DNA from 3 places in the Paenibacillus sp. BAC0078 genome. Region 2 is predicted to be linked to each of the others. Evidence: predicted binding sites of a transcription regulator. Region 2 holds the regulator's gene; each other region holds the start of a gene.
The links. The regulator LexA, encoded in region 2, represses DNA repair genes until DNA is damaged. The targets are predictions, from matches to a motif close to CGAACATATGTTCG.
Positions count from the first base shown of each region.

Region 1: ACX1DY_RS07785 (YolD-like family protein) is a predicted target of LexA. The motif match lies at 3,905-3,918, and genes of this name have one in related genera.
Region 3: addB (helicase-exonuclease AddAB subunit AddB) is a predicted target of LexA. The motif match lies at 930-943, and genes of this name have one in related genera.

Region 1 is NZ_JBTLRW010000003.1:199,331-204,490, reverse strand. Features, by position in the region: gene ACX1DY_RS07810 (hypothetical protein) at 1-163, shown strand, start outside; gene ACX1DY_RS07805 (NucA/NucB deoxyribonuclease domain-containing protein) at 225-665, opposite strand; gene ACX1DY_RS07800 (glycosyl hydrolase) at 903-2,378, shown strand; gene ACX1DY_RS07795 (zinc ribbon domain-containing protein) at 2,400-2,912, opposite strand; gene ACX1DY_RS07790 (hypothetical protein) at 3,070-3,714, shown strand; gene ACX1DY_RS07785 (YolD-like family protein) at 3,945-4,250, shown strand; gene ACX1DY_RS07780 (hypothetical protein) at 4,278-4,442, opposite strand; gene ACX1DY_RS07775 (hypothetical protein) at 4,553-4,735, shown strand; gene ACX1DY_RS07770 (M15 family metallopeptidase) at 4,864-5,160, shown strand, end outside.
Region 2 is NZ_JBTLRW010000001.1:342,160-347,319, reverse strand. Features, by position in the region: gene ACX1DY_RS01555 (hypothetical protein) at 1-188, shown strand, start outside; gene ACX1DY_RS01550 (hypothetical protein) at 271-651, opposite strand; gene ACX1DY_RS01545 (L,D-transpeptidase) at 815-1,153, opposite strand; gene lexA (transcriptional repressor LexA) at 1,265-1,891, opposite strand; gene ACX1DY_RS01535 (LysM peptidoglycan-binding domain-containing protein) at 2,090-2,503, shown strand; gene ACX1DY_RS01530 (DUF896 domain-containing protein) at 2,614-2,787, shown strand; gene ACX1DY_RS01525 (hypothetical protein) at 2,871-3,398, shown strand; gene ACX1DY_RS01520 (HAD family hydrolase) at 3,433-4,218, shown strand; gene ACX1DY_RS01515 (FixH family protein) at 4,459-4,881, shown strand; gene metH (methionine synthase) at 5,068-5,160, shown strand, end outside.
Region 3 is NZ_JBTLRW010000003.1:324,596-329,755, reverse strand. Features, by position in the region: gene ACX1DY_RS08375 (type 2 periplasmic-binding domain-containing protein) at 1-814, shown strand, start outside; gene addB (helicase-exonuclease AddAB subunit AddB) at 1,010-4,531, shown strand; gene ACX1DY_RS08365 (UvrD-helicase domain-containing protein) at 4,528-5,160, shown strand, end outside.

The DNA.
Region 1 (5,160 bases), on a different contig from region 2:
GAGAGCAGGAGTAATAGCTGGCTGCCGGGAGCTGGTTCGGGAGGAGTACATCCAGTGGCTGCCAACGTTGCCTGTGGAGACTGCTGTAATACTGCTTGCCTGGGAAAAACACGAGCCACAGCCACATCTCTCCGGTAACAGCGGCGGTCATTGGAGAGATTAGTTGAGTCCCCGGACGTGCGGACAAATTAAATTCACTCCGGGGCCGGACTTGGTCTTGTAGCCTATTTGAACATGAACTCTACCCGCGTTCCGTCGGGCAGCTCCTCAAGCTGATTGCCAACCCAGCTTCCTGCGCCGCGGTTATCGCTTGGCGTTATGAATTCAATGTCGGCTCCTGCACCGCCTTCCTCACACATGGCCATCGGCCATTCGTCGCGGTCGTAGCCTTTTTTGGTCGGCACCCCTTTTAGCGATTCCTTGCGGTTCTCCTCGGCCTCTTTCCGGTCGATGGTGCAGACTGCGGATTCTCCGCTGCGGATTGCGTCCTGGATGTGTTTGGCGGTCTCTGGATAGCGGTCGCTTGGAAAGTCAAGCTGAACCACGTCAGAGCTTCCTGTGGACGGCTGCCCGGTAGGTGACGGTCCTTTCTCTTCGAACCAGTAAGTGGCTGCCAAGAGCAGTGCGGCGATGATGAGACTTGGGATAACTTTTTGTGCTTTCACTCTGCTCCTCCTAATTTTTGGTGTAGCCTATGCTTCAGTGAGCGTAGATTTAACCAGTATAGCTCAAAAATAGCCCATTAAGAAGCGCTATGTCAGATAACTGACCATTACATACATAGTCTAAGTAGCGGCTTCTTTTTCGTACTGAATATTTATTACAATTGTATGACTGTTCGCCGTGCTATTGTCCCGAATATCCCCATACTATGAAGAAAATAATTATGGGGTGGTGAGTACATGGAACAGCGCATCCTGCGCGATTTGCTTGACTCCGCATCACGTCTGGTAGGCGATGTGCAGTGGCAGACGGCATTCCGGAATGTGCAGATGGCTCCGGCAGATGCTGCGCTTGCGCCTGCGGCATTGAAGCTGCTGAAGACGTTGTACCGCCTGCAGGGACAAGGCATCATCAGCGGGCAGCATGATTATCTGGAGAGCCCGGATGATTTTAGCGGCCAGTTGAAAACGGTCAGCGGCCAATATGCCGCGCTTCACGGCTATGAACTGGGCGCAATAGAGAATCAGACGGCGGCTCAGATTGACAGCCAACGGCAGGCCGTGGTGGACAGCGCAATCCGCTGGCATAAGGCGGGAGGCATTGTGACGATGAGCTACCATGAGAGTTTACCGGGCACAGCCCCGTTGTGGTCGAACGTCCAGATGAGCCTTAGCGAAGCGGATTTTGCCAAATATATTACACCCGGCACTGCCCAGTATAACGCGCTGATCTCGGACTTGGACAAAGCCGCCGTATATTTGAAAAAACTGAGCGATGCAGGTGTGCCGGTGCTCTGGCGTCCGTATCATGAGATGAACGGCGGCTGGTTCTGGTGGGGCCAAAAAAGCTCGTACAGCCGGCTGTGGAGACTGATGCTCGAGCGGTTCACTGTCTATCACCAGCTGCACAATCTGCTGTGGGTATGGAGTCCCAATGCCAAAAATGAGTGGTGCGATGAGCCGGCAGGCTATTATCCGGGCAGCGGGAGCGTGGATGTGCTGGCGCTGGATATTTATGACGCAGATTTCAAAGCCAGCCACCATAACGGCCTATGGAAGCTCGGGTGCGGGAAGCTGATCGCCATCGGGGAAAATGCAGAGCTTCCAGCTCCGACCGTGCTGGCCAAAACTCAGAATAAATGGTCTTACCAGATGAGCTGGGGCAAGCTGCTGTTTGAGAAGAACAGCAATGCGGTGATCAAAGCATATATGAATGATTCCTTTGTGTTCACCAGAGATGAATATAAGCTAAAGGCGGCGCAGTATGCCTCTTTGCCTGATGCCGCACCCATGCCGGGCCTGTTCGGGCAATATTACAACAATGCTTCGCTTAGCGGCACACCGGCGCTTACACGCACTGACGAAAATATTAACTTCATTTGGAAGCAGGCGGCTCCTGATCCCGCTATCTCCGCAGACTTATTCTCGGTGCGCTGGAGTGGCAGGCTGAGTGCAGCCTATACTGAGGGCTATACGATTTATACCTCTTCGGATGATGGCATCCGGGTATGGATTGATGATGTGCTGGTGATTGACAGCTGGATCAAGCAGAGCGGACAGGAACGGAAGGGCAGTGTGAATCTGATCGCCGGTAAGCTGCATGAGCTGAAGGTGGAGTATTACGAGAACCAGGGGGATGCGCGGGCGGTACTGATGTGGGAAAGCCCCAGCCAGGTCAAAAGCGTAATTCCGGCCGGGGCGTTTTTTCTTCCCTGAAAAGGGAAGTCCAGCATAACGCTAAATCTGCTCGCGGTAGCTGATATTGTTGGCGATTTTCTCATCGCGCACCGCTTTGCGCAGGATGTCCTTCACCGTCTGAGCCTTGCGGATTTTGCGGAAAAGAAGCTGCGGCGACGAAGCGTCATCCGAGAATACTGTCAGTGTTCCAATGCCAAGGATGCGGTCCGGTATGGACTGCTCCACGGAAAAATCATTCACCCGCAGCAGCTCGATTTCCTCGATGTCCTTCCCGATCAGCCCGGACTTAACCATAATCCGCTGGCTGGTGATGGTATACGTAGTTGTATTCAGGCGTACGATGCCTTTGAGACGATCGGAGATGCCCGCCGGCTTACCCTGCCACAGCTCAACTTCAGGGCCGGAGCCAGAGCCGGAGCCAGAGCCGGGGGCTGCTCCTGCCCTAGTAGGGTGTGCCGGGGCTGCGGCAGCATCTCCGGTGTTTGCGCCGCATTCTCCGCAAAATTTGGCGCCTTGCTTGTATTCCGCACCACAGTTTGTGCAATAAGGCATAAGGAATCTTCCTCTCTTATTTCAGGCTGAAATCATTATATCTCTTGTTGAATACGCTTAAACGCAGAAATATGTTTCATTTGAGCTCTTTTTACATAATTTTTATTTGCACTTTGCTTATCCCGCCATTATTCTGTTAAATGGAGGGATATTAATTATGAGAAAAGCTTTACTGGCAGCGTTACTAATGGCGTTTGTGGTTCTCAGCGCCTGCGGCAATAATAGTTCGGCGCCTGCTACCCATGAACAGGTACAGGAGACCGTACAGAACTTCTACAATGAGATGACGAAATTCGATGAAATGGGCAAATCTTCATTGGAGGCGTTCAACACGACCTTAACCTCGTATTCGACAGGAAAAGCGACGGACAAGGAGATGGAGAAGGCTGTAGATGAGTTCCAGGACACAGCTTCCGACCTTGCCGGTGATGTCAAGGATGTGAAGATTTCCAATAATCTGCCCGAGAACATCCAAAAGCTGTTAAGTGATTCGATCATCGCTTTCCAGAGCGCCTATTCGATTAAGGAGAAAGCTTCGAAAAGCGCTGTTTCTCCCGATGTTACCGCAGAAGAGTTCAACGATATGAACAAGCAGGCAGATGTGGCAATGCTGTACGGCATCTCCAAGCTGAACGAAGCGAGAGTCGCGGCGGGGCTGATCGAAGCGGAGAGCAGTACGGACGCACAGACACTGAGCGGTACGGGAACTGTCACGGGAGCCGCCACAGACACTAAGGCGAACAAAGAATCCACAACCAATACCAAGTCCGACACAAGGACTACGGTAACTGACGTGAAGTAAGAATACAATAAGAGTTAGCCATTTTCTATCCTGGTCATGGGACAGGCCGGCAAAAAGGCGCTGCACAGCATAAACTGTGAGCGTCTTTTTGTTGTCTTTTGGAGTGCTGCAGCCCCGGCATAGTCTGCTTGTCCGATTTTTGCTGCCATATATTTAGGATTGCCTAACCATCAGTATTGCGTATATAATACAAACATATGTTCGTTGATGGAATAGAAGGAGGAACGGCAATGGGCAAGAAGCTGGAAGGAAACGGCCAGTGGGTGAGCAGCCGGATGAGTGAGGAACGGGAGAGCCTGCGCCGCATCAAGCCGATACTGGATAAGGAGAAGCTCGAGGAGATTGAGTGTACGCTGGCTTTATCGCTGCGGAGCCATGTCCGGGTAACGGTGGTTCTGTTCGATTCTGCTGAGAATACACTGCAAAGCGGCTTTGTGACTTCCATTCACACCCACTCGCGTGAATTCAAGCTGCAGTGGGCGGAGGAATGGAAATGGATTAACGTGGATGACATTGTCGAGGCTTACATCGTGTGAAGCAGAACGGCTGCGGCAATATAATCATCATTCTCCATAGGAGGTAGTGGTTGTTTTCTCATATGCTATTAAGGTAACCGCCTTATTACCGTTCATCCGGGCAAGTTCTGCTTCGGCCTGGCGGATGATTTCCACTGCGTCCTCCTGATCGCCAAACGCTGCCACTTTGTAGCTGTCGCTGTGAATGTCCATTGGGTCTTCCCACCTTTCGCAATTATATTGGCCTTTTTATGCGGAAATCATCCAGAAATTCGGCAATATGTGGTATGATTTGGATAACGCTGCGAGAGGAGTGGAAGCTTATGATGATAGATCCAAGGCCCCCTCTGGACGGGGCAATGGAAGAAGCCATGAAGCTGAAGCATCAGGAAAAGGAGCAAAAGCTGCTGAACAAGGAGATGCCGCGTTTTTTTAGAGAAGTGGCCGATTTGTTGATTGCGGTTGCGATCATTGGGCTGATCATCTATTCGACCAGATGGTGGTAAACGTCCACCTTATAATATGTAAGCTGCTAAGGCCTCGGAGTGCTCGGGGTCTTTTCTTTTGGCAAATAAGGGAACAGCGTACAAGCAATTGGGGAAGCAAGGCATTAACTATACCAGGAGGTGATGAGATGCTGACTTTAGATCAGGTGACACAAAAATCGGCAACCCGGCTCGTCGGTCTTCATCCTGTCCTGCTGGCGGCCGCGAATGTCTTGATTGAGCGAAGCTACGCCAGGGGGATTCCAATCGTCATTACCGCAGGTATGCGGAGCTTTGCCGAACAGAATGCGCTGTACGCACAGGGAAGAACGAAGAAGGGCGATATTGTAACTAACGCGCGGGGAGGCAGCAGCTACCATAATTACGGCCTGGCGATTGATTTTGCGCTGCTGCTGCCGGACGGCCAAAGCGTCTCCTGGGATATG
Region 2 (5,160 bases):
TATCGGAAGTGGTGGGCCGGGCGGGGCTGGAAGTATCTATTACGAAGGAGCAGGGCCGGCGGTTAATCGAAAAGGTTGCCAAAAGCGCGGTAGTCTACTCCAGAAAGCTTAAAGAGCCGGCGGAAGCGCAGTTTGCTCTTGCTGAGGGGATTTTGGAGGAGCTGGGGTACGATCAGACACTCGAATAGCTCATAGAAATGCCTCCGGAAAAAGCTTTGCAGGAGCGCGGTGGTTTTTCCTGGAGGCACAGATTAAGATGGCGTATTGTAATTATACGAAATTGAAGGCAGCGATTTGGTCGGCATACACGATAAGCTGCTTATATTCAATCTCAGTGCCGTAGCTGGAGAAAGGTCTTACAACCACATTATCCAGTACTACAAAGTTATAATTATAGTTCTTCTCAGGGTGCTCTGCGCCCAAGTAGGAAATGTACTCGTCCACGATGACGTCATCCATTAATGATTTCAGGTTAAATACATCCTCTTCTTGTCTGCTGTTATAGCCGGCCACATTTCCTTGAATGCTGCCAAAGCTGGTGAGGATGTTTACTCTGCGTTCCCCATGATCATTGTTCAGCAGGAGATTGGAGAGCTTCCCCAAAGCATCCACCTTAAAATCAATATGGGTTCTAATCTTTGAATTATTCAAACCAGGCACTTCCTTTCGAGAATTAATCTTCCAATGAACAAGATTCGACATATAGCCGCAAAATTCCTGTATGAATGTGAAAAAAACTGCTTGAACATGTAGAACACCACCGCCGGGCCGTTGAGTATCGCCTGACGCTGGTGTTCTTTGTGCTGGTTCAAGCTTATTCGCGTATGGTGACCCGGGTTCCGATAGGTACAATTGCTGCCAGGGAGAGAACGTCCTCGTTGTGCATGCGAATACAGCCGTGGGAGACCATTTTGCCGATAGAGGAGGGATCATTGGTTCCATGAATGCCGTAGTGCGGTTTGGAGAGCCCCATCCAGAAGGCACCGAAGGGTCCGCCGGGATTGGGTTGTTTGTTGATGATTGTGTATTCACCTGCCGGAGTAACGGTCAGCATTTTGCCGATGCCGACGGGGAACCCTCTGATCACGGTGTTGTCATCCAGCAGATACAGCATCCGCTGCGACAGATCAACGATAATACGGTAATTGGGCATGTTATCAGATCTCCTTTGCTATCATGATATGTGTGGAGTGAGATGATGTTCATAAAGGAAAAGACTGCTCTGCTTGGCAGCAGAACAGTCTTCGAAGGGGACTTGGAGATATCAATGGATGTCGCGGAAAAGTCCAATGACTCTGCCCAAAATGGTAACGCGGTTAAGGCGTAGCGGTTCATAAGCCGGGTTCTCCGGCTGCAGGCGAATATGATCACGTTCTTTGTAAAAGGTCTTGACTGTTGCTTCGTCTTCTTCGGTCATTGCGACAACGATATCACCGTTATCTGCTGTTTGCTGCTGGCGGACGATAACATAATCGCCGTTCATGATACCAGCGTCAACCATACTGTCACCGAGTACTGAAAGCATAAAAACTTTGTTGTCGCCTACATAATGGCTAGGCAGTGGAAAGTAATCCTCAATATTCTCTGTAGCTGTGATCGGCACCCCGGCGGTAACCTTGCCCACTACTGGAATACGGGTAACCGTCTGGACGAATTGGTGAACATTCTCGGAGTCCTCTTGGCCGAGCAGTTCAATCGCACGCGGTTTTGTAGGGTCGCGGCGGATAAGGCCTTTCTTCTCAAGGCGGTCCAGATGGCCATGTACAGTGGAACTGGAGGCCAGTCCAACCGCTTCACCGATTTCCCGGACGGACGGCGGATAACCCTTGCTGCGGACTTCGTTACGTATAAATTCCAGGATCGCCAGCTGACGACTCGAAATCTTTGACATCGGAATCAACCCCATATACTATGTTTGGGAAAATTATAACATAGAACCTCCGTTCGTACAAACATAAGTTCTAAAAAATATGGAAATAACGGCATCAAAAATTAAGGGAACAATTGTTCGAAAAGGGTATTGTGCAAAACACATGTTCGTGCTATATTATTTTCGAAAGTAAGAACAAGTGTTTGGAGGTCGGTAAATATGTTAAAGTACAGCACATACCGCAGCATCTACGACGAGGTTCGCGAAGTTCATACAGCGGATAACCATTCTGCTTCTATTCATAGACTCGATATTAAGGAGCTTATCCTAGCATTGTTTACAGCATGCAAGGGGTTATTCCGCCAAGACAATTTTGTGAAGCTGGCTTTGGTTCTTCTTTTAGTTGTTTCCGGGTTTACTGTGGTTGGAAATGTTTTTGCGGGATCGGTGTCATTATTGAAGCAGGAGAAACGGGTGGTTGTCGAACCCGGGGACACTCTTTGGAGCATTGCATTGAAGAACAAGCCTGCTAATATGAAAACTGCCGTATATATAGAAGGAATCAAACGGACAAGCGGGTTGGATAACAGCAGCATCAAGGCTGGTGACGTGCTTACATTACCGGTATATTAACTGAAATTCATACCTCATACTTCCATGCAGAGAGCTTTCAGGGAGCAGACCTTGACAAGCTCTTTTTCTCATGGCACAGTTAGAATGAATTTAAAGGGGAGGGGAACACATTGAACATTGATCAATTGGTCGCACGTATTAACGAATTGGCACGCAAGCAGAAGAGTGACGGCCTGAATGAAGAAGAGCTGGCGGAAAGAGCCAAGCTCCGTGAGATCTATCTGGGCAACATCCGCAACAACTTCCGTGCTCAGCTTGATAACATTGAAGTTGTCGATAATTAAGCGCATGAACAAGGCTACATGGCATCTATAGACTGTGCCTGTTCCTTTTCATAGATATTACAGGATGACTAGGGGGAACTTACATGGCCCGTTCTTGGGAAAGAATGGTTCAACGCAACACACAGCAGCTTAACAAGCAGCGCAAGAAGCAGGGGAAAGAGTCCATTTATGCTTCAACCAGCTCTGCCGCTGCAAAGGGCAGTGATATTTTTAAAGGCCGCAACATTGTGTTTCCTGTAGTTTTGCTGCTGCTTGGGATTATGTTCTGGGTAGTTGGCTCAATAGACGAGGCCAGGGGGAGCGGTATACTGGCCAACTGGCTGGGAGTTGTGCTGTATTTCTTGCTGGCGGCACTGCTGTTCTTCCGGCGCCCTTATTTAAAGGTTGAACGCGCTAGGCTCTCCACAATCAAATTCAACCGTGAACGCTGGCTGCCGGCAGCCGATATTGAGAAGATCATCGTGACCCGCAGCGCAGTCTCAATTAAATATAAGGGTAAACGTACACAATGGGTTTTCTCCAAGCTGCTCAACCGTTATGACATTCAGGCTATGGGAGAACGTCTGGAGCAATTTGCCAAGCAGAATCATGTAGAAATCGTTAACGAGTAGAAAGATATACCAGCATAGGGAGAGGGAGAAAACAATGCCGATTTCCGCCGTACTCTTTGACCTTGACGACACATTACTCTGGGATGAACGGAGCGTTGAGGAAGCTTTCCGCACTGCCGCTGAAGCGGCGGGGGATTCCGTTAATCCGCAGGAGCTGGAGGCCGCTGTGCGCCGGGAAGCGAGAAGCCTTTACGAGTCGTATGACACATTCCCGTTCACCAAGCTGATCGGGATCAATCCTTTTGAAGCGCTGTGGGGGAATTTTACTGCCGGAGAGCAGCCGGAATTCCGCCGGATGGAGCAGCTTGCTCCCGTCTATCGTAAGGAATCGTGGCGCCGCGGCTTGGCCGCGCTTGGCATTGACGATGAAGCGCTGGCGGAAACGCTGGCTGCCCGGTTTGCCGCTGAACGCCGCAGCCGGCCGTACATGTATGAAGAAACGCTGCAGGTGCTGGATAAGCTGCGCGGCAAGGTTAAACTGCTGCTGCTCACGAACGGCTGTCCGGCGCTGCAGCAGGAGAAGCTGGACGGTGTGCCTGAGCTGATTCCTTATTTTGACCACATTGTTATTTCGGGCAGCTTCGGCAAAGGGAAACCGGACAAGAGCATCTTCATGCACGCGCTGGACCTGCTGGAAATCTCCCCTGAGCAAGGGGTGATGGTCGGCGACAAGCTGACAACGGATATTCTTGGCGGGCTTGGCGCTGGCCTGACCACCGTCTGGATTAACCGGAACGGCAAAGAACCGGACCCGGAAATTCAGCCGGATTACCAGATCGGCCATCTTGCGGAGCTTCTTCCGCTGGTAGAATCTCTATAGTGAATCTTTGATTAAGCCGGGTATCCTCATGCGGGATGTCGGCTTTTTTTGCGTCTACATATCAGTGCGGAAAAGTAAATCATAATGCGGAATGGTGTGTATATGAGTAAGATCACGACAGAGAAAGAAAATGTGAGTTTTATTTCCGAAAATCTGAATATTATGTGTATAATGAGCAAAGAAGCATCTCGCAAGATGTCAGTATCATTGAAACCTACCACTTAACCGGGAGGACTCCAAATGATCAACCATAAAAAGCTGGCGGCATTTTTGTTGATTGTTATTACAGTAGCGGTAGCAGGCTGTTCAGGAAATTCGGGAGCAGACGGGCAGATGAATACAGCGGCAAATATGCCGATGGAGCCTATCAAAGTAGAGCTGAGCTGGACTCCGCAGCAGGTCTCCGTTAACCAAATGGTAACATTCGAGGCTGTGGTGACACAGGCAGGCGAGCCTGTAGATGATGCGAAAGAGGTTGTTTTTGAAATCATAAATAAGAAAGATAAAAGCCGGAAATATGAGTTCACAGGCGAATCATCGGGAAATGGGAAATACAAGGCTGATGGAACTATTGAAGAAGAAGGGGAGTTTACTGTAACCTCCCATGTAACCGCGAGAACGCAGCACTCTATGCCGAGCAGGGAGCTTTTGGTACAGCCGTAAATCATTATTTTTTAGAGACTGAGGCTGTTGCCAGCAATTACGTATAATGCAGAGAGGAAAGGAAGGCTTTTCGAATTCCTGTTATTCTGCTAAACTTACTCTAATGTTTTTCTGGGGGGATAGAAAGTGGCTAAATTCACACTTGCTGATAGCTTACAGCAGCGCATACTGATTCTTGATGGAGCAATGGGCACAATGATTCAACAGGTGCCGCTTACCGGGGAAGATTTTGGCGGAGAAGAGCTGGAAGGTTGTAATGAAATGCTGGTGCTTACCCGG
Region 3 (5,160 bases), on a different contig from region 2:
GAATAAAGAATTGGCGACTCAGGGCGCTTGGGATGCTCTCGCTGACTTTACCGAAGGCAAAGCTGGGATTATTATTGGCCGTCCTTGGCTGTATGGCAGCGTGAAAGACGTTGAAGCCAATGTTAAGGGTGCGAAAATCAGCGCTTATCCAACGATCAATGGGGTTAGCGGAGACAAGACTTATCAATCGGGTCAATTGAATGACGGTGTGTTCATGTTCAATAAAGACTTCAATAATATGGAAGCGTTCTTCCTCTATTATGACAAGCTGTACGATGCCGCCTTTGGTACCGGGGACTTCAAATACGGTTATGCTCAAGGCTATGACTATGACATTGTGGACGGCAAGGTTACCTTTGACTCCAAGAAATTCAACACGCCTCTGGATGCTGTCCAAGGGGTAGGGAAGATGGCATTCACCAAAAATACGCCTAGTGTCGATGGTCCCGGGAAATCCTTCGATGAGCTTGCGAATGGCGCCAAGGCGGATACCGGAGTGCTGATGAGATCGGATGCACTGGATCAGACGATGAAGGACGGTTATGTGATTTCTTATAAGAACAGTGAGTCCCTGCTGCCAAGCGCGTTCAACGGTCCGCCAACCAAGACGATGCAAAGCTCATGGGAGCAGCTTACGACGATGGAAAAGGAAACCTTCACCAAGATTATCTACAGCAAGGAGCCGCTCAGCGCTTATGATGATTTTGTAAAACAATGGAACGAAAAAGGCGGTACCCAAATTACGGAAGAGGTCAACGCATGGTATGAAAACGCCAGCAAAGTTGATGTAATGTCCAATATGGGCTTGAAGTAAGCGGCATAGAAAATAACAGCGCGGCGCTGGCAGGTTGTCCCTTCTGGGAATGATCTGCCGGCGTTTTTTAATGCTTTTGTAAAGATATGGACTGTAAGTTTCTTGAATTTTGTGGCAAACGCACGTTCCGGTTATTGTTAGTATGCTATAATAATGGGACGAAGAAATGCAGAGCTACGGAAGGAGCTTGTCGTTATGCCGGTAACCTTGTTAACAGGCCGCTCGGGCAGCGGAAAGACTACGAAAATATGGAGAGAAGTAACCTCCGCTCTGGAGCAGGGGCCGCTGGGCGCGCCGATTATTGTGCTTGTTCCGGAGCAAGGCTCCTTTGGAGCGGAGCGGGGACTGCTGACAGCGGGGAAGGTGCGGGGAAGCGTCCGGGCACAGACGCTCAGCTTCTCGCGGCTTGCGTACCGGGTACGGCAGGAAACCGGAGGCAGTGCCAGTCTGCCCATTTCCGAGGAAGGCAAGAAGATGCTTATTTACAAAATCATCAGCCGCCGCAAGGAGGAACTGAAGCTCTTTGGCGCTTCGAGCGACAGACCTGGCTTTGTGGAGCGGCTGAGCCAGCTGCACACGGAGCTGAAGCGCTGCTGCCTGGGAGCAGCCGATCTGGAGGAGCAGTTGTCAAGGATGCGGGACTCCACCCTAAGAAGCCCGATTCTTGCCAGCAAGCTGGATGATCTGCATCTGGTGTTCAGCGAGCTGGAGCAGGAAATGTCCCGGCTGTACATTGACGAGGAAGACCGGCTGAATGAGCTGGCTGAGCATATAAAGGAATCCACATACATACGCGGAGCGGAGATTTGGGTGGATGGTTTTCATGGCTTTACTCCCCAGGAGTTTATCGTGCTCCGCGAGCTGATGCAGTATGCCTCCAGTGTGACGATAGCGCTGACCCTGGACCGCATTTATCCTTCGGGGATGCAGCCGCATGAGCTGGATCTGTTTCATCCTGCGGCTGTAACCTACATCAAGCTGCGTGGAATGGCCGAGGAGATGGGCCTGACGGTATGGGACGAGCAGCTCGCTCCGCCGGTGCTGCCGCGGTTTTCCGGAAGTCCGGTTCTCGCCCATTTGGAGCGGGGCTTTGGCCGCCGGAACCGCTGGAGCGGCGAGGCTGCAGAGGCTGCGGGTGCCATTACCCTCACTGCCGCAGCTTCTCGCCGGGCCGAGGTTGAAGGAAGCCTGCGGGAGATGATCCGGCTGGTTCGCGACGAAGGGGCGCAGTATGGCGAAATGGCTGTGTTTATGCGAAATATTGCCGATTATGAACAGCTTGTGGTTCCGCTGTTCCAGGACTATGGCGTCCCCTTCTTCCTTGACCAGAAGATGAATGAGCTGCATCACCCGCTGGTAGAATTTATCCGCTCTGCCATGGATGTGGTCCGCCGCCGCTGGCGTTATGAGGATGTGTTCCGCTGTGTGAAGACCGAGCTGCTGCTTCCGTTTGACCATAGCGTGACCCGTGAGGATATGGACGAGCTGGAGAACTATGTGCTGGCCTGCGGCATTCAGGGCTACCGCTGGACGGATGGACGTTCCTGGAAGGGAATTCCCAGCCTTTCGCTGGAAGGCGAGAGAGCTGTGGACGAAGCGCAACTGGCGAGAATGGAGGCCTGCCGGGCGATTATTACAGGCCCGTTGCAAGCCTTTGAGAAGCAGGTTAAGAAAAGCCGCAGCGGCCTGGATCTATGTAAAGCAGTATATGCCCTGCTGCAGGATACGGATGCGGCGCGCAAGCTGGAGCGGATGGGTGTGGAGGCATTAGAGGCTGGACGGCCTGAGTCGGCCCGCGAGCACAGTCAGCTCTGGGGAGCGGTGCTGGGGCTGCTGGATCAGATTGCCGAGATGATGGGCAACGAAAGAATGGAATTTGATGTTTTCGCCGGGGTACTGGAGACGGGGCTGGCTGAGCTGAAAATGGGGCTGGTTCCGCCTGCGCTGGACCAGGTGCTGGTCGGCAGTATGGACCGGACCCGGGTTTCGGGTGTGAAGTACGCCTTTTTGCTGGGGTTCAATGAAGGTGTCGTTCCCGCGCAGTTCAAGGATGACGGCATTCTCTCGGAAGGGGAGCGATTGCTGCTGGAGAATGCCGGAATGGAGCTTGCTTCGGGTTCATCCCGTAAGCTGCTGGACGAGCGTTTTCTGATTTACAATGCGCTCACTGCGGCAAGCGGCAAGCTCTGGGTAAGCTACGCTACTGCGGATGAAGAGGGCAAGGCCCTGCTGCCATCCGAGATTATTCGTAACTTGCAAGTGATGTTTCCGGGAGCGCTCAAGGAGCAGTTTGTTTCCGGGTTCCCTGCGGCTGGAGCGGCTGAGGAAGCCGGGATGGCCGAAGCGCTGCATATGAGCTTTGTCGGAGCGCCGGAGCAGACGCTGCGGATGCTGATTATGCAGCTTCGGCAGTGGCGCCAGGGCGCCCAGATTCCTGAATTGTGGTGGGATGTCTACAACTGGTTTATTGCGAGCAAGGAGTATGGACCGCAGTTGGAACGGCTGCTCGGCTCCCTGTTCTACCGCAATGAAGGAATCCGGCTGAAACGGGAGACCAGCCTGCGGCTTTACGGCGGAACCACGCTGCGCGGCAGCGTGTCCCGCATGGAGAAGTTCGCCGCTTGCTCCTTCTCGCATTTTGCTTCCTATGGCCTGAGATTGAGAGAGCGCCAGCTATACAAGCTGCAGGCGCCGGATATTGGGCAGCTGTTCCACGCCGCCCTCAGTGATATGGCGCAGCGGCTGCAGAAGCAGGGCCGCGGCTGGGGCAGTCTGACGGCGGAGGAATGCCGCCGTGAGGCGGGTGAGACCGTGGACAAGCTCTCGCCGCTCCTGCAGGGCGAAATCCTGATGAGCAGCAAGCGCTACGGCTATATCTCGCGCAAGCTCAAGAGCATCGTCAGCCGCGCCTCCGTCATTTTGGGCGAGCATGCCAGACGGGGCAGCTTTGAGCCGGTAGGGCTGGAGCTGGATTTTGGTCCCGGCAAGGACCTGCCGCCGCTGAGAATTACTCTGCCGAACGGTTGTGTCATGGAAGTGGTGGGCCGGATTGACCGGGTGGATATGGCTGAAGGCGAGCAGGGCATCCTGCTGCGCGTTATTGACTATAAATCAAGCCAGAAGGATCTCAAGCTGCATGAGGTCTATTACGGGTTGTCGCTGCAAATGCTGACCTACCTGGATGTGCTGCTTACCTATTCGGAGCAGTGGCTGGGCAAGACCGCCCTGCCGGCCGGAACGCTCTATTTTCATGTGCATGATCCGCTGCTGGCTTCGGCGAACGGCATGAACCGTGAGCAGGCGGAGCAGGAGCTGCTCAAGCGTTTCAAAATGAAGGGCCTGCTGACGGCTGACCGTGAAGTGGTTTCACTTATGGATACTACGCTGGACAAGGGTTATTCCTCGATTGTGCCGGTAGCGCTGAAGAGTGATGGCGGATTTTACAGCAGCGCTTCGGTGGCTACCCCCGAGCAGTGGGGACATTTGCTGTCTTCGGTGCGCAGCACGATTTCTGATATCGGGACACGCATTACCGAAGGCGATGTGGCGATTGCGCCTTACCGCATTCAGCAGGAGACGGCCTGCACCTTCTGCGCTTTCCGGCCGGTATGCCAGTTCGATGAGGCCGTGGAAGGCAATGCTTACAACAATCTGGGTAAGCCGGGCAAGGAAGTTATCTGGGATCTGCTGTCCCGCGAAGGAGGAGAGAAGCCATGAAGCGAAGAGCTGAAATAGAGCCCAAACCGGAAGGAAGCCTATGGAGCGACGACCAGTGGCGCGCCATTGCCGAGAGCGGTGACGATATCCTGGTCGCGGCAGCGGCAGGCTCCGGCAAAACGGCGGTGCTGGTGGAGCGGATTATCCGTAAAATCAGCAGCGGGGAGAGCGGGTTCAGCGTGGACCGGCTGCTGGTAGCCACATTTACGAAGGCTGCCGCCTCCGAGATGCGCCAGCGCATCCGTGAGGCGCTGGAACGGAAGCTGGAGGAAGCGGAGTCCGTGGATGGTGAAGGAAGCCAAGGCAATGAGCATCTGCGCCGCCAGCTTGCTCTGCTCGGCAAAGCCTCGATCACGACGCTGCATTCCTTTTGCCTGGAGGTGATCCGGCGTTATTACCAGCTTATTCCGATTGATCCGGGCTTCCGGATTCTGAATGAGCATGAGGCGGAGATGATGCGCCAGGAGCTGCTGGAGGAGCTGCTGGAAGAGAAGTATGGAGAAGTCCGCGAGGACGGGGAAGATACTGTCTTTGTACGGCTTGCTGACTGGTTCAGCGGCGAGCGCAGCGATGATGCCGTGCATGCACTGGTACAGCGTCTGCATGATTTTGCGCGCAGCCACCCCTGG